Regions from separate parts of the Anoxybacillus sp. FSL W8-1294 genome, predicted to be linked through region 1. Evidence: riboswitches for the same ligand, from Rfam matches in the RefSeq annotation. Region 1 holds a riboswitch; each other region holds the start of a gene.

Region 1 (5,667 bases):
CATCGGCAACCGTGTAAACATCCAAGACAACTCTGTCCTTCACCAAAGCCCAAACAATCCACTCATCATTGAAGATGATGTCACCGTTGGCCATCAGGTCATTTTACATAGTGCCATCGTGCGAAAAGGCGCCCTCATCGGCATGGGCTCCATCATTTTAGACGGTGCTGAAATTGGTGAAGGTGCTTTTATCGGCGCTGGCAGCCTCGTTCCACAAGGAAAAAAAATCCCGCCACGCACACTTGCATTCGGTCGCCCTGCGAAAGTGATTCGTGAACTAACCGAAGAAGACGAGCGTGAAATGGCACGCATTCGTCGCGAATATGTCGAAAAAGGACAATATTATAAATCACTTCAAGTAAACAAACCACGCGACAAATAAGCGTGGTATTTTTACATTGTTTTATTATTGACTTCACATATGTATTTTATCATAAAATCAGGGGGATTTGCTTATGTTACGAAAATGGTACGATTGGGAGTGCAAGTTATTTTACAGCATTAATCGTTATTTTGATCAAAAATGGCTAAACACCTATTTTCGTTCAATTACACACGTTGGAGGGGCTACATTTTCAATTACATCGGTTATGCTAGCCATTTGGCTATTGCGGGATGAATGGCGCGATACTGCTATCGCAAGTGCGATCGCCTTAGCACTTAGCCATATTCCTGTCGCAATGATGAAAAAAATATATCCTCGCAAACGACCGTATATTTCACTGCATAAAACGAAAGTAACAAAAAACCCATTAACTGACCATTCATTTCCATCAGGACATACGACTGCAATATTTTCTGTCATCGTTCCGTTTTTACTATACGCTCCAGCGCTTGCTGTTTGTCTTTTACCTATTGCTGTTAGCGTTGCCGTGTCGCGCATTTACTTAGGGCTTCATCCTATTTCGCGCAGGAGACTCCCACTTCAACGAACAAAGGGAGTAAGTGGGAGAGGAATGCGCGTTCCCCCTTTCTTTTGTGTATGATATAATAGAGGCGTGGAGAAAACCGTTTAATAAAGGCACTCCAGTAACTGCTACTCGATGTATGGAGTTGGTTACAGGAAACGTTGTAACCGTAAAACATCGAGCGTGGGTCCGTCTGTTGTGTGTGGAAGCCAAGTACTGCCAACAGACATGCCGAGAGAATCGGTAACGATGCAGGCATGACCTGCGTCGTTGGGTAGTCGTCAACCTGCCCCTGATGCAACCCCAAGTCAAGGAAGGAGGACAGAGTCCGTTTGCACTTCTGGGGAGTTGCAAGCCCTCACTTCAAGCGTTAGCTAAGTGGGGGTAGTTGACTTTCTGTTCTTACTTAAAAAATAGGAAAGGAGAGCTACATCTTGTAACTCTCCTCTTTTCCTTACTTCGCTAACTCTAATGCTTGTTGTTTTAACGCTTCCGTTTTATCTGTACGCTCCCAAGGAAGGTCGATATCTGTGCGACCAAAGTGGCCATAAGCTGCTGTTTGCTTATAAATCGGGCGACGGAGATCGAGCATTTTAATAATGCCTGCTGGGCGAAGGTCGAAGTTGTTGCGCACCACTTCAATTAATACATCTTCAGACACTTTGCCTGTGCCGAACGTGTCGATTGAGATCGATACAGGTTGCGCCACACCGATCGCATATGCTAATTGCACTTCACATTTATCCGCAAGACCTGCTGCGACAATATTTTTCGCTACGTAACGAGCCGCATATGCTGCCGAGCGATCTACTTTCGTTGGGTCTTTTCCTGAGAAAGCCCCACCGCCGTGACGAGCATAACCACCGTAAGTGTCAACGATAATTTTGCGTCCTGTTAACCCTGCGTCACCTTGTGGACCACCGATGACGAAACGACCTGTTGGGTTAATGAAATATTTTGTGTTTTCATCGATCAACTCCGCTGGAACGACAGGTTGAATGACATGTTCTTTAATGTTGCGCACAATTTGATCTTGTGTAATTTCTGGATGATGTTGTGTAGAAACAACGATCGTATCGATGCGTACAGGTTTGCCGTTTTCATCATACTCCACTGTCACTTGCGTTTTTCCGTCCGGGCGTAAGTATGGTAAAATGTCTTCTTTACGCACTTCTGCTAAACGGCGCGCAAGTTTATGGGCAAGTGAAATTGGAAGCGGCATAAGCTCTTTCGTTTCGTTGCACGCGAAACCAAACATTAATCCTTGGTCTCCTGCACCGATCGCTTCGATTTCTTCATCTGTCATTTGTCCTTCACGAGCTTCTAACGCTTTATCAACACCCATCGCAATATCTGGGGATTGTTCATCAATGGATGTTAATACGGCGCACGTATCTGCGTCAAAACCGTATTTTGCACGCGTATAGCCAATTCCACGAATCGTTTCACGGACAATTTTCGGAATATCTACATATGTAGATGTTGTAATTTCTCCGCTCACTAAAACAAGTCCTGTTGTTACACTCGTTTCGCACGCAACACGCGCATTTGGATCATTTGCTAAAATCGCATCTAAAATCGCATCGGAAATTTGGTCACAAATTTTATCCGGATGCCCTTCCGTTACAGATTCAGATGTAAACAGACGACGTTTAGGCATTCAAACATTCCTCCTCAGTATAATGACAAATGATACGGTACTCATCCCTCTTATTATGGTCTATCGTGAAAAAAACCTTTCCCTCAGAGGAAAGGTTTTTGCATTTGTCTGCGCCTTTCACTCTTATCGTTCAAGGGCGTTCCCTTGCCACAGGTTAGCACCTTTTCACGTATGTGACGGTTGCTGGGTTTCATCGGGCCTGTCTCCCTCCACCAACTCGGGATAAGAGTATCCGTTCATCTCAGCATCATATCACATCTGTACGAAACGAGTCAACGTTTTTCTATATGGATTATTTTGAAATTAAACTGAAGAAAAATACAATAATTAGTATGGACTATTTATCAAAATGTGTTATACTTTTTACATAAAGATAAATCAAACAAAGGTAGGTTTTGTCCAATGAATTCCATTGAACTGACAAACAAATTATCAACACTCTTACAAAGGGATGGGGTTTTTCATAACTTATCTGTACCACGACTAGTAGAAAAAGTACTAGCTCGGAAAGAAGGCATCCTAACTTCATCAGGAGCAATTTGTGCAAAAACTGGAAAATATACAGGCCGTTCTCCAAAGGATAAATATATTGTCGAAGAACCGTCTGTGAAACATAAAATTGATTGGGGAACTGTCAATCAACCTATTTCTGGAGAGGTATTTGATAAGCTTTACAACAAAGTGATCGATTATTTAATGACAAAAGAAGAACTATTTGTATTTAATGGCTTTGCAGGCGCAGATCCAGCTTATCGTTTGCCGATTCAAGTTGTCAACGAATTTGCTTGGCATAACTTATTTGCCCATCAATTGTTCATTCGTCCAACAGCGGAAGAATTACAAACACATGAACCACAATTTACAGTCATTTCTGCACCAACATTTAAAGCTGATCCATCTATTGACGGCACGCGCTCAGAAACGTTTATTATCATCTCATTCGAGCGCCGCACTGTACTAATTGGTGGAACAGAATATGCTGGTGAAATGAAAAAATCCATTTTCTCTGTCATGAACTTTTTATTGCCAGAACAAGGAATCTTCCCGATGCACTGTTCAGCAAACGTCGGTCAAGAAGGTGATGTCGCGCTCTTTTTCGGTTTATCTGGTACAGGAAAAACAACGCTTTCTGCTGATCCAAACCGTCGGTTAATTGGCGATGACGAGCACGGTTGGTCAAACAACGGTGTTTTTAATATTGAAGGTGGATGTTATGCCAAATGCATTAACTTATCACGTGAAAAAGAGCCACAAATTTTTGATGCGATTCGCTTCGGCTCTGTATTAGAAAACGTCATCGTTGACCCAGACACGCGCATACCAAACTATGACGATGCAACATTAACTGAAAATACGCGCGCAGCATATCCGCTCGAAGCGATGGATAATATTGTTCAACCAAGCATTGCAGGTCATCCGCATACGATCGTCTTTTTAACAGCAGATGCATTCGGGGTATTGCCGCCAATTAGTAAATTAACGAAAGAACAAGCAATGTATCATTTCTTAAGCGGATATACAAGCAAGTTAGCGGGCACAGAGCGCGGAATTACAGCACCGGAAGCAACGTTCTCTACATGCTTCGGTTCACCGTTTTTACCGCTTCCTGCAACGCGTTACGCAGACATGCTTGGTCAAAAAATTGACGCCCACGGTGTTCAAGTGTTTTTAGTAAACACCGGTTGGACTGGTGGTGGATACGGCGTTGGTGAACGAATGAAGCTATCGTATACACGCGCGATGGTAAAAGCAGCGTTAGAAGGGGAATTAAACAACGTAGAAACCGTTCAAGATCCTATTTTCGGTCTTCATATCCCGCTTCACGTTCCCGGTGTGCCTGATGAAGTGTTACAACCGAAAAGCACATGGGCAGATCAGGAAGCATATGAACAAAAAGCAAAAGAGCTTGCGGCGAAGTTCCAGGAAAACTTTAAAAAATTCACAAACATTGATCCACGCATCGAAAAACTCGGTGGGCCAATCGCGTAAACAACAAAAGCTGCCTGTTTCGGCAGCTTTTTTCTTTTTTTTATTGTTTGTACAAAGTTTGTACAAACCATTTACGAAATGGAACATATAGTAGTATACAAAAACGAACAAAAGGAGGCTAAAAAATGACGAGAAGACGAAAAATTATATTAAAAGCAAATTAAAAGAAAAAATGAAATAGCTTTCAATGACACATCTCCCCTATAATAAAACATGCAAGAAAATAATAAGACGTGGCGAATTGTCCACGTCTTGTTTTCTTTATAAAAACAAAAAGCGCCGAGATGCAACGCTTTATTTTTCTTTTACCATTTTTCCTATAACATTTTCTTTCACTTTATGCGAAAGGTCATCTATATTTAATCCATATCCAAGCGTGCCGTATACATATCCTTCACGCGGCTCGATTAGTTCTGTTTGTTCGTGATAAAGCCGTGGTGTTTTCCATAGCGCAATTAACGCTTTTGTCATCGGCATTTCATAATAACGATCCGGCCATAGTTGTTTAATATATTGTTTAACGAGCGGATAATATTTTGAACTCATCGCTGGGAACAAATGATGTTCTGTATGGTGCGAAAAGTTAAAATGCAATACGTCGACCCACTTCGGAACGATGACAGTTAAGCTGTTTGCTAATGGATCGTTAACTGGAACGAGCGGATTTAAGCGATGGTTCGTTGAAATGTATCCCATCACGATCGTATTTCCAATAAGTAGTGGAAGAACGAACGCAAAGAGCCATTTTTCTACTCCGATCATCAACAATAACCCAATCCATACCGACCATGGTAAGACAAATTGCCAGAATACGGCACGACGATTTCCTTTTTCAAAATCCTTCCAAAAATGAAGAAGCATATGAAGCGAATGAACTGTAAACATCCCTGCTAAAGACAAGAACGAAAAAGCCGCACGAATCGGAAACGGAATGCGATAAATCCAACGGAGGAAACGACTTTGAGCTAAACGTTTGATCGTCGGCCACGCATCCGGATCAAGTTCCTCATGTTGTGTATGCACATGATGCGTTGCGTTATGCCATTTTCTCCACAACTTTGGACCTGTGCAAAGTGGCAAAAATGCAATGCCTCCTAACAAATCACGAAG
Region 2 (5,667 bases), 1.4 Mb from region 1:
CTTCTTGTCTTCCTTCTTCCCGACTGCCGCGAATGTTTGAGAGTTGATCAAGGAGCCATTTCAGCCGCATTTCGTACGCGTAACGGTTTTCGGGGTCGACGCTTAAGTTTTGCCATTCTTCTAGCGCTTCTAAAATGTCTTGTTCTGTCATGGCTATTCCCTCCAATTCACGAAACATCTCTTCATCCATTTTTTTCGTTCGTCCATCGACAGCCGACAACATCGTTAGCCATGGCCATTCCGGTGACTGTTTCACTTCTCTCCGATATTTCTTCCATTTTACCATAAATTGTGACAAGTCGAGTACATGAAATTGTTAAATCGAGGTATTACATAGAGCTGTGTTTTTCAAGTTAAAAATTTAATTTTTCACAAACATCACCTAACAGATTTCCCCCAAAACAAAAAAACCCGAGCTCTTTCATCGAACTCGGGTTTTGCGATGATTCCGACTGGGCTCGAACCAGCGACCTCCACCCTGTCAAGGTGGCGCTCTCCCAGCTGAGCTACGGAATCGTATGTTGTTGTGTTATCGAACACATTTTTTATTATACGTATCGTCCCCTAGTTTGTCAAACACTTTTTTTAAAAAATTTTTTCGTCATGACGTCTTTCGTCTATTTTTTCTTTTCTGTAAAAATATATATTGCCTTTTCTAAAAAAGACATGATATGATAATTAGAAAAACATTCGAAAGGGATGGTGAGCTATGAGACGTGTCACATTAACTGACATCTTCCTTCACCCCATCACTCAAAAATATTTGAAACGTTCAGGCGTCGCACACGCCATCGCTACTGCATACCACGCATATCGCCTCGCCTTGCTTTATGGAGTGAACGTCGATTTAGCGACAAAAGCTGCTTTGCTTCACGATATCGGTCATTATGAATGGTACTCAAACGGAACGTGGGACTATGAAACATATAAACAAAACGATATTCATGCGATTAAAGGGGCAGAGCGAGCGCATAAGTTGCTTATTCGACTCGGCGAACACCCTCAACATGCGAAAGAAATTGCCCTCGCCATTTTGCTTCACACCGATTCGTACCTTCCAGAAGGAGAATTAAAACGAAAGCCGCTACAGACGATCGTCAAACTTGCGGATGAAGCGGATGAGGAACCGGGCGGTAAACATCATTATCGCCAAATCGATGACGAACTCGCTTTGAAAAAAATTCAACAACTTGATCGCATGGTCGAACAGCAAATGAAGCGTGATGCGCTCGACCAAATTAGCTAAGGCTAGGCGATGTGCCTAGCCTATACATATGATAACGCCTGTTCCACATCAGCAAGCAAATCATCGGTCGCCTCTAATCCAACACTTAAGCGCAACAAGCCGTCCGTAATGCCGCGACGATGGCGCTCCGCTTTCGGCATAGCGGCATGCGACATTTTCGCCGGATACGATAAAATCGACTCGACCGCCCCGAGACTGACCGCAAACACAGGGATGCGCGCATGTTTCACAAACGTCCGCACCGCTTGTTCGTCCTCCAATTCAAACGACAGCACCGCACCAAATCCGCGCGCTTGATCGCGATGAATATCGTGTCCTTCATGAAAAGAAAGCCCAGGATAATATACGTGCGCAACTTTCGGATGATGATGGAGAAACTGCGCCAGCTGCAACGCCGAACGTGAAGCATAATCTAACCGAACGTGAAGCGTTTTTAACCCGCGCAACACGAGCCACGCATCTTGCACGCCAAGCACCGCCCCGAACGAATATTGCAGTTTGCGAAGCTGTTTTGCGAGACGCTCGTCTTTTACAACCGCCAGCCCAGCTACAACGTCGCTATGGCCAGCTAAAAATTTCGTCGCGCTATGCAAAACGACATCGACGCCGAGATCAAGCGGACGCTGTAACAGAGGGGTCGCAAACGTATTATCTAAAAACGTCAAACAACCGTGCGCTTTCGCAAGCTTCACAACCCCACGAATATCCGTAATTTTCAAAAGCGGATTCGATGGCGTTTCCATATAAATGACTTTCGTATTTGGACGAATGTGGCGCGCTACCGCATCTAAATCGGTCATATCAACAAACGTATGTTCGATGCCAAATCGGCTCAATACGTCCGTGATGATGCGATACGTTCCACCATACACATCATCGGTAATTAATACGTGATCTCCTTTTGACAACAATAAAAATGCTGTTGAAATGGCAGCCATGCCGGAAGCGAACGCAAAACCGCTCACTCCACCTTCTAATTCCGCAATCGTTTCCTCAAGCGCCTCGCGTGTCGGATTTCCCGAACGGCTATAATCGTACTTGCCAAACGTATCAAAATCAAACTGATGAAACGTCGATGCATGATGAATCGGGACGCTAACTGCCCCTGTTTGCGCATCAATTCGCCATTTATTATGAACAAGTTGTGTTTGTAAATCCATCTTTTACACCTCTTTCATGCGTTGAAACGCTTGAGTTAAATCGGCAATTAAATCGTCCGCATGTTCAATGCCGACAGAAAAACGCAATAAGCGATTACACACCCCGTTTGCGATGCGAATATCCTCTGGAATATCCATATGCGTTTGCGTCGCTGGATACGTAATAAAACTTTCGACACCGCCTAAACTTTCCGCAAACGTAATCAGTTTTAAACTTTGTAAAAAGGTATTCACCCATTTTTCATCGCGCACGCGAAACGACAACATGCCGCCTCTCCCCGGATACAATACGTCCGTCACATCTTCATGTTCGACTAAAAATTTATATATCGCCTTTGCGTTTTGTTCGTGCTGGCGCATGCGCAGCGCAAGCGTCTTCATGCCGCGAATTAACAGCCATGAATCAAACGGTGATAACACCGCCCCGATCGCGTTATGATACATCGCGAGTTGCTCGCACAGCTCTTTTCCTTTGGCGACAATGAGCCCGGCAAGCACATCGTTATGCCCGCCTAAATATTTTGTCGCGCTATGAATGACGATATCAGCCCCTTTCGTTAATGGCTTTTGTAACACAGGGGTATAAAACGTATTATCAACAATAAGAAGAAGCCCATATTGCTTCGCGAACGTTGCCACCGCTTCAATATCCGCCTCTTGCATAAGTGGATTTGTCGGCGTTTCTAAAAAAATCGCTTTCGTTTTGTCCGTCACATGCGCCTTTACCGCATCGAGATCGCGAAAATCGACGTATGTAAACGACAAACCGTATTTCTTCCACCCTTTTTCAAATAGCCGATACGTTCCGCCATATAAGTCGGCGGAAACGAGAAAATGGTCGCCGCTTTCAAACAGAGCAAACACCGTTTGAATCGCTGCCATACCTGAGCTACAAGCGAAACCTTGATCTCCTTCTTCTAGCTGTGCAATCGCTTCTTCGACAATATGCCTTGTTGGGTTGCCGGTTCGAATGTAATCGTACCCTGTCGACTGTCCGATTCCTTCATGCCGATACGCTGTTGAAAAATATACTGGCGGATTGACCGTCCCTGTCACCGTCTCGCTTCGATTGCCAATTTGCGCTAATATCGTTTCCACATGACTCATTCGCTCTCTTCCTTTCTAAAAAAATAAAAGCCTTCAAAGAAGAAGGCTTTTTTGTCCATAGACAATCGCTTCTTCTTATCTTCCGAATTGAACGCCAATTCGCTGGATTTAGCACCTGACCGCTTTCGGCTGGTTGCTGAAGGTTCATCGGGCCAGTCCCTCCCCTTCTCTTGATAAGAACGTAAAACGGTATTGAATTTTCTGATTTTTAATTAATGTACATCATTTACAACAAAATTGCAACTGTTTTCTTCACTAAAAGTTGTGCTTGATTTTTTCGCAACATGCCCCCCTCGCGCTTGTAAGGAAAAATCAGTGAGTCAATGATTTTTGCAAATCTTTGTCTAGGAGAGCATATCGCTTGTCAAGCACATGTTGTGATGATGAACCCCTTTTTTATATAAAAAACAACAGATAAGTCTTATCTGATATAACAGAACGCATACCTCCTTGTATAGGAATATGACAAACTTTATTTTTTACAATAATGTGAATTATATAGAATTTTGGACTATAAATCATGTAAAATATATCTTAAATTATAATTACTAGGAGGTATTCCAATTGAAAAAAATTCTTACTCTTACAATATTTCTGACTAATATTTTTGTATTCGGGTTTTACGAGTCTTTTTCATATGCATCAGAACTATCTGTTACAGAAGAAACAGAAAACGAAAAAGAGATTGTCGTTCAGTTCGATTTGTCTAATCAAGAAAAACACGAGATAAGTATCGTCGATGAATTTGGGAAAGAAATAACCTTTATCGTTGAGCCCTTTATTTTATCGGAAAGCATGAATTATGACAAAGTAAGTGTATTTTCGTATCAACATCTTTTTCCATATGGGAAGTCTACTTACCAAGTAAAAGCAACAACCCCTTATATGGGAATTAGTTATTTTATTGATGTTAACATTCCTAACAATATCGAACAATCCCAAATTATTAAAGCTTATTCCTATGATTATTGGATTATCGGAGGAACTCTGAATAACATTACTTTGAATCATACGGATAAAACAGCTAAGTTTTCTGCTGATGTATCATGGTTAGGAGGACTTGGTGGAGCAAATGTTTATGTTAAGGCAATTTTATCTGGGAATCTTCTTACTATAAGTACAAGAATGTAGGACGATTAATAAATATTCACTAGCTCTAAGAATGATTTTTATTATTTAATTGAAAACTAATTACTAAGGACGGAGAGCAATGGGATACTTTTCACTTGTAGCCATTATTATTTTTGCATTTTCACTATTTTTTCTTTTGAAATGTGCTTACCAGCTAAAAAAAAATAGCGATATACAAATTAAACAAAACGAACACATTATCCAATTACTAATAGAACAAAATCATAAAAAGAGATAATATGAACAAAATACACAGATCCAATAGAACCGACAACACTGTGTCAATAGCTTTTCTGTTTTGAAGTTGAGTACTCAATCACATTTTTTGTAGTTTGGCAGTGAAAAAGGGGGACAAAGATTGTCCCCCTTTTTCTCTCATTCCGCCGCAAGAGCATCGGCTTTTGTCGGATGGACGGTACCCGCTGGATGTTGTGGCGGTGCATAGATGGAATACAATTTTAGCGGAACGTTTCCAATGTTTATTACATTATGCCATGTTCCAGCAGGGACAAAAATAGCAGAACCGTCGCCCACTCGTCGTTCAAACGTTAGCTCGTTTTTCTTTTTCCCCATCCGTACAATCCCTTCGCCTTGTTCAATACGTAAAAATTGATCCGCGCCCGGATGAATTTCTAAACCAATATCCTCCCCGACACGCAAGCTCATTAACGTCACTTGTAAATGCGTACCTGTCCATAACGTCGTACGAAACATATTGTTTTGTTTCGTCGCTTCTTCTATTTGAACAACAAATGGATTCGGCCCGTAATCTTTCGCGGTTGCTGGCGGAAGCGGATAAGGCATGACCGGATATGGATACATTGGATACACGTAATGCGGATAGTAATAATACATGTTCTCACCTCTTTTTCATATTCATCGTCATGTTATGCACAACTGCCCGACCATGCGCCTCGCATGCAAAAATCGACAAATCAGAAATATATATGGTACATTAAAAAAAAGGAGGGAGATAATGAAAGCACCTGCTTTATTTCTTGCGCATGGATCACCGATGTTAGC
Region 3 (5,667 bases), 1.4 Mb from region 1:
AAATCCGATGGCGATTGCGCTTGTTGCTTACGTCGTATACCGTGAGAAACTGACGATGAGACAATGGTTAGCCATGACCGTCTCCCTTATCGGCGTCCTTTTATTTATGACGCACGGACAGCTTCATCGCGTGCTACACGTCAATATCGGCGATGTATGGATGATCGCTGCCGTCATCGTTTGGGGCATCTATTCCGCATGCGCAAAAGCGGTCATGAAATGGTATTCTCCGCTTGCGGCAACGTTTTGGTCAGGCGTCTTTGGCGTCGTTGGATTGTTGCCATTTGTATCTTCTTTTTCCGTTCATCACGTAAACGTCTCGTTTTTGCTTGCGCTCATCTATACGAGCGTCGGAGCGACAGTGCTTGCGATGTTTCTTTGGAACGTCGGCGTGAAACAAGTCGGTGCCACAACAGCAGGGATGTTTTTAAATTTTAATCCGCTTTTTACCGCATTGTTTGCATACATATTGCTTCATGAAACGTTAACGGTGGCACAATGGATCGGTTCGTTCATTACGATCACAGGCGTTGTGCTGTTTACAAAAAAATAGAAGGGGCGTTATTCCCCTTCTTTTTCTTCATATGGATGCGCCACCCATCCGGATGGATCAATAAACAAACGGACGGCAACGACTTGACGGTCGTCCATTAACGTAAAGAAATGCGGATTTCCTTCTGGTACGGAAATAACGTCGCCTGCCTCTAGTTCAACGTCAAAATAACCTGTTTGTTCATCGCCCTTAATGACGAAAATGCCATGACCAGCGACGATCGCCCGCACTTCATCTTCCGTATGTGTATGCACTTGTTCAAATTTTTTCAACAACTCTTCTAAATTTGGCGTTTGTTCACAAAGCGCCACGACGTCCCACGTTTTATAGCCTCTCCGCTTCGCTAAATCTTCAATTTCCGTCTGAAACGTCGCTAAAATATGCGCTTTTTCTTCGTCTGTTAATACAAACTTGTTTTGTAAATGAGCAGGAAGTTTGCTTGCATCCCACCGTTCATACAACACCCCTTGGTTGTTTAAAAACGCCGCAACGTTTTCTTTTCCTTCAATAACTTCCCCTGTGTTTCGCACTTTAATGACTGCCATACATATTTTCCCCCTTATCGTTTAATAAGCAATAATTTCACATGATATTGACATAAAAACTCGCACGCTTCTAAAAACTTTTTCGCCTCTAACACATCTTTTCCCCAAACGGTAATGCCGTGGTTGCGAATAAGCACCGCACCAGCATCTCCATGGACATGGTCGGCGAACGCTTTTGCTAACGTCGGAATATGGGCGAAATTCGGAATAATCGGAATGCGAAATTGCGCATCTTCCTCCCATAATCCGAACGCTTTAATGATTTCTTGATTCGAAAAGACGACTTCCCCTTCGTCACCGTACAGTTCTGAAACGATATTGTTGTCGACCGTATGCACGTGCAAAACGCAACCGGCGTTCGTTTTGTTGTAAATTTCAACGTGAAGAAGCGTCTCCGCCGACGGCTTTACATGCGTCGCTTCCGCCGGTCGTCCGTCAGCATCGACGAGTAAAAAATCTTCCGCCGTCTCTTTTCGCTTATCTTTTCCGCTTGCGGTGACAAGAAACGTAAGCGGCTCATCGCTCACTTTCAGCGACAAATTGCCGCTTGTCGCCATAAACCAGTCGCGCGCCGCTAGCTCTCGTTTGACTTCCGCTAGCTCTTCCCATTTCTCTTTCACACAATCACCTCGCTCTCTTTTAACACATGAATGACGTCATAAAACGTCGTAAACGGCGTATGCGGTAAGTTTAGCTCACGGCATTTTTCAAGTAAAAAGTCGCGCGCGATGACGTGATCGGCTCGTTTTGCTGCCGCTAAATCGGTAATGGAATCGCCGATGACGATCGTTTTTGCCCCTTTTGGCGCGAGTTTACGAAGAAGCGACGGCTTGCAGCAGCCGCATCCATTTTGGCAATATTCATCGCACGCATGCGGCCACGTAATGCGAATCGTATCGCCGCTAAAATCGGCGCTGTTACAAAAAATGCGCTCTTTTTCAACGAGCCCGTCAAGCAGCGGATAAACGAAAAAGTCGATGCCGCCGCTCACAATATAAAGCGGAATTTGTCGCTCGTTCGTAAACGCGACAAAGTCGGAAAATCCGTCGCGAATGCGCGCGGTGTCAATCAGAAATTGCACGATGTCTTCTTTCAGCGTCGTCGGCAACAACGAAAACATCCGACCGACCCCTTCCTGCACCGTACATGCCTGCGCCAATATATCGTCTTTGATCGCTTCCCACTCCGGCGGAGCAAACTGTTTCATTAAAGCAATAATATTATCGTTTAACGTAATCGTCCCATCAAAATCGCAAAAAATGACCGGCTTCATCATGCGCTCCCCCATAAGTCAAGCGCTTGTTTTAACGCTTCGTTTTCCGTCGCAGCCTCATGAAGCGAACGCCCAGAAAGCACCGCTTCCACCGCGGCGCGAAACGCTTGCCCGCCACCGACAGCGCCTTGCGGATGTCCGTGCACTCCACCGCCCGCGTTAATGACACAATCGATGCCAAAGTCGCGCATAAGAAGCGGCACAAGCCCCGGATGAATACCGGCAGATGGAACAGGGAATGCGCGTAAAAACAAATCTTCTTTCGTCAACTCCTCAGAAATGGCGAGCGCCTGTTGCTTTTCAAGCGCAACGCTTCCGTACGGCGATGGAAAGAGCGAAAAATCTGCCCCTGCCATGCGCAACAATTTCCCAAGTAAAAGCGCATAACTGACGCCATACACGTGCGACGAAGCGATCGCTCCGCTAAACGACGGATGCGCCATAATCGGCAAACGAATGTCGTCATCTTCACGAAGCGCTTGCAACACGTCAAGTCCGTATGTAAAGACGTTAAACAATAATACGTCCGCGCCAAGTTCTGCCGCGCGCCTTGCTTTGTCTTTTAGTTCAAACGTTTTTCCGGTTAAGTTCACCGCATATAACGTCCGATGCCCTGTTTGTTCGTACACGTCTTGTAACGCTTGTTTTCCTGCGACGATCCGTTTTTCAAAAGGGGTAAGGTCGTTATCAAACAAAATTTCATCATCTTTGACGAGATCGACGCCGCCAAGCGCTTGCAGTTTTAATTGTTCGGTGACGTATTGTAAATCACGCCCAATGACCGCTTTAAAAATGCTCATCACAAGCGGACGGTCAAAGACGCCAAGCTTTTCGCGAATGCCGTCCATGCCAAAGCGTGGACCGGGAAATGCCCGTTTTAATTCATCCGAAAACGTAAGATCAACGAGTTTAATCGTTCCGTCAAGCGACAACTTCCCAAACGTCGTCGTCAAAATCGCTGGAAAATCGGCGCTAAAATTGACGCTCGGATACGAAATGCGCACGAGCGCCCGTTTAAGCCGCTTCCCGAAATACGTATTGACGCGCTCGTCTTCGTCCAGCTGTTCGATACAGTCGACGATGCCTTTATGCTTTTTTAACTGCTCTTGTTCAAGCTGCGGCAAATCGGTCCACGAACCGACAGTGAGCCCAAGCGCGATTCCTTCCGCTTTTTTCGCCAAATCTTTGTCATCATGAATCAAATACGTTGCGGTAATCATACTCCCACTCCTTTACAAATAAAAAACCTCTTCATAAGAAGAGGTTCGATCAGTCGTCTCTTCTTATCTCTCAGCGATTGCTGCGAGAATTAGCACCGTGCTTAACAGCTGTTAAGTCGGTTGCCGGGCTTCATCGGGCTCGTCCCTCCGCCTACTCTTGATAAGAATTCGCAATGTATATAATTTTTTGAACAGTTCGTTTTTCGTAAATGTAATTCGAATTATGCCAGCACTTTCTCCATTTGTCAATCATTTTTTAAAAAAGTTGCAACCGTCCGATTCGTTCCGCTGCTTCTTTTAGCCGTTCTTCACTCGTCAATAGCCCTACGCGCACGTAGCCTTCCCCATGTTCCCCAAAACCGATGCCCGGTGCGACCGCCACATGCGCTTGATTAAGCAAAAGGTCAGCAAACGTCTCAGACGTATATCCTTTTGGCACCGGAAGCCAAGCGAAAAACGAACCTGCTGGCGCTTGCACGTCCCACCCGATTTCACGAAGCGCATGAATAAACGTATTGCGCCGCGATTCATACGTCGCCACAAGCTCGGCGACGCATTGTTGCGAATCAAGTAGTGCGACTGCTGCCGCTTCTTGAATCGCCCCGAACATGCTGACGTATAAATGGTCTTGTAATACGTTGATCGCTTCAATCATGCTTTCGTTACCGACCGCAAAACCGATGCGCCATCCTGCCATATTGTACGTTTTTGAGAACGTATAAATTTCAATGCCGACGTCTTTCGCCCCTTCGACTTGTAAAAAGCTTACTGGCTTTTTCCCATCAAAACCGATCGCCCCGTACGCAAAATCGTGCACGACACCAATCCCGTATTTTTGTGCGAACGAAACTGTTTCAGCAAAAAATGATTGTGTTGCCGTCGCGCCTGTCGGGTTGTTCGGATAGTTTAAAAACATAAGTTTCGCTTGTTTTACGACACGTTCGTCCAACTCCTCATAATTAGGCAAAAAATTGTTTTCCGCTCGCAGCGGCATCGTTTCCATGCGCGCTCGCGCGAGCACAACGCCCGACCAATAATCTGGGTATCCAGGATCAGGAACGAGCACAACATCGCCTGGGTTTAATAAACAAAGCGGCATTTCGACTAGCCCAGCTTTTCCGCCAAATAAAATGGCGACTTCTTTTTTCGGATCAATCGTTACCCCATATTCGCGCTTATAAAATGTCGCCACCGCCTCTTTTAAAAACGAATAGCCGCGAAATGGCGAATATTTATGATATGTCGGGTTGGCAGCCGCTTGCTGAAGCGCGGCAACAATATGCGGAGGCGTCGGCTGATCCGGGTTTCCTTGTCCTAAATTAATAACATCTCTTCCTTCAGCAATGACCGCATGTACTTTTTGGACGAGCGAAGCGAAGAATTGCTTCGGTAGTTGCTGTAACAAGTTCGATTGCGGAAATGTCGTCATTTTTCCCACCTACTTCACAAAAAGGTTGAAATTCTAGTCAAACATCATATATTGTAAAAATCAAAATGTAAAGAAAATTTTTTTGAGGTCAACAACCCAATGACTAAAGTCATGGGCTTGTAAGCCCCATGTTGACCAGACCAAGGCTTGAAACAGAGCCTACGTTATAGATGTCATGACACGTTCGGGTGCTTCTCCAGCCCGTTCCTCTGTCGTGCAAGATTAAACAAGCGTGGTGGGTAGCGCTAGTGTCTTGCACATAACAAGCATCTATAACATGGTCGAGGAGAATATGACCTGCGTAAGCAGAGGAAAGGGGAGGACCCTATGGTTTTTGTGTTAGACACAAATAAGTGTCCGCTTGCTCCTTGTCACGAAGCAGTTGCGAGAAAGCTGTTGAAACAAGGGAAGGCGGCGATTTACAAACGATTCCCATTTACCATTATCTTGAAAAAATCAGTGGACGAATCAGAAAATGAAACAACATATCGGCTAAAAATCGACTATGGAAGTAGACATACAGGATTAGCGATTTTGCGAGGACAAGAAGTGGTATGGTTAGGGCAACTTGACCATCGCACAGACATCAAGGAAAGAATAGATAAAAGGCGTGCTTTTCGTCGAGCAAGACGAAATCGAAAAACAAG
Region 4 (5,667 bases), 1.3 Mb from region 1:
TCGCTTAGCGAGCTTTGCCGCTTCGATATTTAACTCAAGGGCGATATGTCCGAGATTGTATTCATCTAATACGATGTTCGTTGCGCCAAACGTATTCGTTTCGACGATGTCCGCGCCCGCTTCAAAATAAGCTTCATGAATGTGGGCAATGACTTCTGGGGCGGTGATCGTCAAATATTCATTGCATCCCTCGTACGCTTCACCGCCAAAGTCATCCGCTGTTAAGTTGGCGGCTTGAATCATCGTTCCCATTGCCCCGTCAATAATTAAAATTTTCTTTTCAAGCTGTTCGAGTAAACTAGCCATGGTAAACCGTCCTTTCTTTTTTGAGCCGCTCTTTTTCGTGCGTGTAGCGAACGAGTTCGACCGTCATATCGTAACGTAAAAACGGTGTAATTAAATAAATACCTTGGAATAAATCGAATGCTGCGTCGATAAGCGATTTGGCGATTGCCAATCCTTCTTTTGTTGCTTGAATCGGGTCATTGGCGCAAGCGGCCATGCGAGCGCGAATGTCATCAGACAATGTAATGCCCGGTACTTCATGGTGTAAAAAGTCGGCGTTTCTAGCGCTTGTAAGCGGCATAATGCCGATGTAAATTGGCGTCGCCAAATGTTTTGTCGCCTCGTATACGTCTTCGATTTGTTTTTCACTATATAGCGGCTGCGTTAAAAAATATTGCGCTCCGCATTCAATTTTTTTCTCTAGTCGTTTCACCGCTTTATCTAAATGGCGTACGTTCGGATTAAAGGCCGCAGCGATGGAAAAGTTCGTTTTTTGTCCGAGCGGTTTTCCAGAATACGAAAGCCCTTCGTTAAATTGACGAATTAACGAAATGAGGTCAAATGACGATAAATCGTAGACGGATGTCGCCCCTGGAAAGTCGCCGACTTTTGATGGATCGCCGGTTAAAGCGAGCACATCGGTCATGCCGAGCGTATGAAGCCCCATTAAGTGCGACTGTAAGCCGATTAAATTGCGGTCGCGGCATGTAATGTGAATAAGCGGGCGCATGTTCAGTTGTTGTTTGACGATCGTTCCGACAGCGACGTTGCTAATGCGTGGTGTTGCTAGCGAATTGTCAGCAAGCGTTAGCGCATCAATATGTGCTTCTTTCAACGCTTTGGCGCCTTCTAAAAATGTTGTTAAGCCGAGCTTTTTTGGTGGATCGAGCTCGACGATGATCGAACGGCGCGTGCGGGCGATGTCGGCTAAGGAAGGTTCTTTCGCCCGTTCCGCTTCTTGCACGACGATTGTATGCCGTTGTTTCACTTTTTTTTCATATACAGGTGTGCGGTCGGACAGGGCGCGAGCGATAGCGGAAATATGTTTCGGCGTCGTTCCACAACATCCGCCGATGAGTCGAACTCCTTGATCGCGAAAGGCGCGCGCTGTTTCTTCAAAATATTGTTCGCTCGTTTCATAAACGAACCGTCCGTCGCGATATTGCGGCAAGCTTGCGTTTGGGTACACCGATAAAAAGGCGCGCGTCGGAATCGGCACTTCTTCAAGCGAGCGCAACATATGATACGGACCGAGATGGCAGTTTAAGCCAACGACATCGGCGCCAAGCTGTTCGAGTTGACACAGCGCATCTGCAAGCGGCATGCCATGTTGTAAGACGCCAATGTCGTGCAAGGTGACGTGGGCGATGATCGGCAACGTCGTTTCTTGGCGAGCGATGGAAAGAACGGTTTGCAGTTCTTCAAAATCGTAATACGTCTCAAGCAGCAGGCCATCGACGCCTTCGTTTAACAAGACGTACAGTTGCTCGCGAAACGTTCGTTTCACTTCTTCGAGCGAAATGGTGCTTTTATTTGTGCTGCGGAGTCCCCCAATTGTGCCGAGCACATAGGCGCGTCCTTTTGCGGCTTGCTTGGCAAGTTGGACAGCCGCTTTATTGATTTCTTTCACATCGTCTTGCAAGCCGTAGCGAGCAAGTTTTACATAGTTGGCGCCATATGTGTTCGTTTGGATCACTTCAGCTCCTGCTTCGATATACGCTTCGTGAATATGAACGATTTCTTCAGGCTTTGTCACATTTAATTCTTCAAAACAGCGATCGATGCCGTGCGCATATAATAACGTCCCCATCGCTCCATCGGCGATGACGATGCGTTCTTTTAAATCATCTAGCAATCCCACGTCCATTCCTCCGTTTCTTTTTCAAATAAAAAAGTCTCCTCCATAAGAAGAAGACGTTGCACGCTCCTTCTTATCTTCCAAGCGAATCGCTTGTCTGGACTTAGCACCTTGACGATCGTCAGGTTGCTGAAGGTTCATCGGGCCAGTCCCTCCCCTTCTCTCGATAAGATGATGTGTATGAAGTTACTCATAAATGTAACTGATTTTTTAGAAATATTCAACTATTTTATTTGAGAAAAGAAAAAAGAAGGCGCATAGCCTTCTTAACGGTAGTTGACGAATTGGACGTCGATCGGTAAATCTGCTTCGCGAATCGCGGCGATGACTTTTTGCAAATCGTCTTTACTTTTGCCGCTGACGCGAATTTGGTCTTCTTGAATTTGACTTTTCACTTTTAAACCTGTATTTTTAATGATTGTGTTAATTTTTTTCGCGTTGTCTTTGTCGATGCCTTGAACGAGTTTCGCACGCTGGCGCACCGTTCCGCCAGACGCAGCTTCCACTTTTCCGTATTGAATGTTTTTTGTAGGGACGCCACGTTTAATAAGTTTGCCGATGAGCACATCTTTCAGTTGTTCTAGTTTGAACTCGTCGTCGGAAATAAGAATAAGCTCGTCTTTTTCAAGCGAAATGTCGCTTTTGCTCCCTTTAAAGTCATAGCGATTTTGAATTTCTTTTAACGCGATGTTGATGGCGTTCGTGACTTCCGACAAATCGACTTTTGACACGATATCAAATGAACTTTCTTTTGACATATGGATCACCTCGGCATAAATTCGTTGTGTTTCCATTATAGTCGATCGTTGGCATATGAACAACTTTACAAAATTTTTATATTAAAAAGTAAACAAACTGTCGAATGTTGTCGATATAATAAATGAAGTGAGATTTAATCGAATAGTAAGGAGATGAGGAAATTTTATGAAAAAAATCATTTCACTCATGATGGCATTTGTTTTGTTGCTTGCCGCTGGGTGTTCGCAAACGAGCTCATTTCAGCCGAAAGAGCGTGTAAAAATTGGCATTATGTTATCAGACGTTGGACTTGGCGATCAATCATTTAGCGATTCGGCGTTTAAAGGATTGATGAAAGCGCGTGATGAACTTGGCGTCTTTTTTGACTATCGCGAATTAAAAGAAACCGGAACGTATGAAAAAGGGCTAACGGAACTTGTTGAAGCTGGGAACGATCTTGTCATCGGACTTGGGTTTATGGTGCAACAAGATTTAGAAAAAGTCGCGAAAAAATATCCGAAACAACAATTTATATTGATTGATGCGGTGTCTGATTTACCAAACATCACTTCGATTACGTTTAAAGAAGATGAAGGAAGCTTTTTAGCGGGCGTCGTCGCTGGCATGTTGACGAAAACGAACAACGTTGGCTTTGTTGGCGGAGCGGATGTACCTTTAATTCGTAAATTTGCAAACGGCTTTATTCAAGGGGTAAAAGCGGTGAAGCCAGAAGCGAAGGTACAAGAAGTGTATGCCGGCAATTTCGGTGATGATAAACTTGGGGCACAAATCGCGAAACAAATGATCGGAAACGGTGCCGACGTGTTGTACGCAGCAGCAGGGTTTACAGGTGTTGGCGTGTTGCGCGAAGCGGAGATGAATAAAAAATATGCGATCGGTGTCGATAGCGACCAATATTTTTATGCGGAAAAAGCGGTTGTGACATCGATGTTAAAAAATGTCGATGTGGCGCTATATACGGTCATTCAACAATATGTCGAAAAGAAAGAAGTGCCTAAAGGGACGGTCGAACTCGGCTTAAAAGAAAACGGTGTTGATTTAGCACCGATTCGCGTTGTGACATTCACTCCAGAACAACAAGCAACGCTTGAAAAATGGAAAGAAAAAGCGACGAACGGCATCGCACAATAAAGGAGGGATACGATGTCCATTAAACAGCGATTGTTATTTCATTCATTAGCCACGCCAATTATTGCAGGCGCCATTATTGTGTTTATTATTATGAATATGCTGTCGATTCAATCGTCCAATCAAGATTTTGTGCCACTCATGATGAAGACGCAACATTTACAAGCAGAATTGAAGGCGACGAAGCAAAGTTTAAGCAACTATGCGTATAGCCCGACAGAAGGAAATAAACAAGAAGTGCTTGTTCATTTAGCGGAATCGGAAAAGCTACTTCAAGCGTTAAATAAAGGATTAACTCAACCGTATTTCCGTTCTGCACTTGAACAGGCGAATAAAAAATTTGCGGCGCTTGATGCGGAATCGAAAGCGGCACTTGATGCGCGAAATGTAGCGGAAATTCGCCGCCAATCGATGCGGGCAGAAGGAGTATTAAACGACATATACGTCGTGAACACGTATGTCGCTGAATATTATACGTATATGCAACAAACGTTACAAAAGCAAATTTCAGGCGTTATTACCATTTCGCTCGTTGCGATTGTCATCGTGTTATTGTTTGCTGGATTTAGCGGATTCCGTCTAACGCAAAAAATTACGACGCCGCTCAAAAAAATTGCTGAAAACGCGAAGCAAATCGCAAGCGGCAATTTGCGCATCGAGCCTGTGAAATATAACGGGAAAGATGAGCTTGCTGATTTAAATGCAGCATTTACAACGATGGCTGATCAACTAAACGGTTTGCTTCAGTCGGTTGATACAGTAAGTAAGCAAGTCGAGACGTTTGCGAAAGATATTGATGATGAAACGAAAATGTTGACGGAAATTAATAGCCAAGTTGCCGTATCAACGAACGAATTGTCGGCAGGGGCACAAAGTATTTCGGAAGACTTGCAAAGCGCGGTGCAACTCATTGAGCGAATGGAACAAATGGTGCAACAAAATGTCACACGCACCGAACAAACAGCTCGATATAGCGATGAGGCGGTGGAAGCGATCACGCATGGTCAAGCTGCGCTAGCCGAACAAAAATCGTTTATTGATGAAAATGCGAAAGCGACCGCTTCGATTGAACAATCAACGAAGCAGTTTGCAGCGTATGCAAGCAAAATTGAAGATATGGCTAAAGCTGTATCGGACATTGCTACGCAGACGAACTTGCTTGCGTTAAATGCCGCGATTGAAGCGGCGCGTGCAGGGGAGGCAGGGAAAGGATTTGCAGTCGTCGCGGAAGAAGTGCGCAAACTGGCAGAAGAATCATCGAAAGCGACGAACCAAATTTTTGAGATGGTTCAGCTTATTCAGTCAGGGCTAACGAACATCACTGAAGCGGTTCGCCGCGGCGTTCATATCGCTGATGCGCAAACAAAAGCGATTGAGATGACAACCGATGCGTTTGCACAAATTGAAAGTAAAGTACAACATATTACAACAGACATGCAAGCGCTTGTGATCGGTATGGACGAATCGAAAGAGCTTGGTAAAAACGTCTTGCAAAACGTCGAAAGCATTAGTGCCGTTGTCGAACAGTCCGCAGCAGGTAGCGAAGAAATTGCTGCGTCAATGGTTGAGCAATTAGAAGCGTTCAAAAAAATGAGCGAAAAAGTGACGACGTTGCGCCAACTAACAGACGACTTACA

What was found. Region 1 has a riboswitch for S-adenosylmethionine ahead of metK (methionine adenosyltransferase). Riboswitches for the same ligand answer to the same signal wherever they lie in the genome.
Region 2: another riboswitch for S-adenosylmethionine. It lies ahead of NSQ23_RS11310 (methionine biosynthesis PLP-dependent protein); the one in region 1 lies ahead of metK (methionine adenosyltransferase).
Region 3: another riboswitch for S-adenosylmethionine. It lies ahead of mtnW (2,3-diketo-5-methylthiopentyl-1-phosphate enolase); the one in region 1 lies ahead of metK (methionine adenosyltransferase).
Region 4: another riboswitch for S-adenosylmethionine. It lies ahead of NSQ23_RS11820 (bifunctional homocysteine S-methyltransferase/methylenetetrahydrofolate reductase); the one in region 1 lies ahead of metK (methionine adenosyltransferase).

Annotation. Positions count from the first base shown of each region.
Region 1 covers NZ_CP150179.1:564,742-570,408, reverse strand. Annotated here, with positions in the region: gene NSQ23_RS03130 (gamma carbonic anhydrase family protein) at 1-382, shown strand, start outside; gene NSQ23_RS03125 (phosphatase PAP2 family protein) at 456-986, shown strand; gene metK (methionine adenosyltransferase) at 1,363-2,568, opposite strand; SAM riboswitch class I at 2,689-2,797, opposite strand; gene pckA (phosphoenolpyruvate carboxykinase (ATP)) at 2,971-4,557, shown strand; gene NSQ23_RS03110 (acyl-CoA desaturase) at 4,852-5,667, opposite strand, start outside.
Region 2 covers NZ_CP150179.1:2,125,349-2,131,015, forward strand. Annotated here, with positions in the region: gene NSQ23_RS11290 (Rpn family recombination-promoting nuclease/putative transposase) at 1-286, opposite strand, end outside; tRNA gene NSQ23_RS11295 (tRNA-Val) at 444-516, opposite strand; gene NSQ23_RS11300 (HD domain-containing protein) at 710-1,246, shown strand; gene metC (cystathionine beta-lyase) at 1,267-2,406, opposite strand; gene NSQ23_RS11310 (methionine biosynthesis PLP-dependent protein) at 2,410-3,513, opposite strand; SAM riboswitch class I at 3,586-3,693, opposite strand; gene NSQ23_RS11315 (DUF5626 family protein) at 4,078-4,644, shown strand; gene NSQ23_RS11320 (cupin domain-containing protein) at 5,020-5,499, opposite strand; gene NSQ23_RS11325 (class III extradiol ring-cleavage dioxygenase) at 5,621-5,667, shown strand, end outside.
Region 3 covers NZ_CP150179.1:1,970,840-1,976,506, forward strand. Annotated here, with positions in the region: gene NSQ23_RS10490 (DMT family transporter) at 1-553, shown strand, start outside; gene NSQ23_RS10495 (cupin domain-containing protein) at 562-1,098, opposite strand; gene NSQ23_RS10500 (methylthioribulose 1-phosphate dehydratase) at 1,113-1,718, opposite strand; gene NSQ23_RS10505 (2-hydroxy-3-keto-5-methylthiopentenyl-1-phosphate phosphatase) at 1,715-2,374, opposite strand; gene mtnW (2,3-diketo-5-methylthiopentyl-1-phosphate enolase) at 2,371-3,591, opposite strand; SAM riboswitch class I at 3,652-3,758, opposite strand; gene NSQ23_RS10515 (pyridoxal phosphate-dependent aminotransferase) at 3,848-5,020, opposite strand; gene iscB (RNA-guided endonuclease IscB) at 5,348-5,667, shown strand, end outside.
Region 4 covers NZ_CP150179.1:2,207,094-2,212,760, reverse strand. Annotated here, with positions in the region: gene metH (methionine synthase) at 1-306, opposite strand, end outside; gene NSQ23_RS11820 (bifunctional homocysteine S-methyltransferase/methylenetetrahydrofolate reductase) at 299-2,146, opposite strand; SAM riboswitch class I at 2,214-2,316, opposite strand; gene NSQ23_RS11815 (YajQ family cyclic di-GMP-binding protein) at 2,410-2,901, opposite strand; gene NSQ23_RS11810 (BMP family ABC transporter substrate-binding protein) at 3,068-4,033, shown strand; gene NSQ23_RS11805 (methyl-accepting chemotaxis protein) at 4,046-5,667, shown strand, end outside.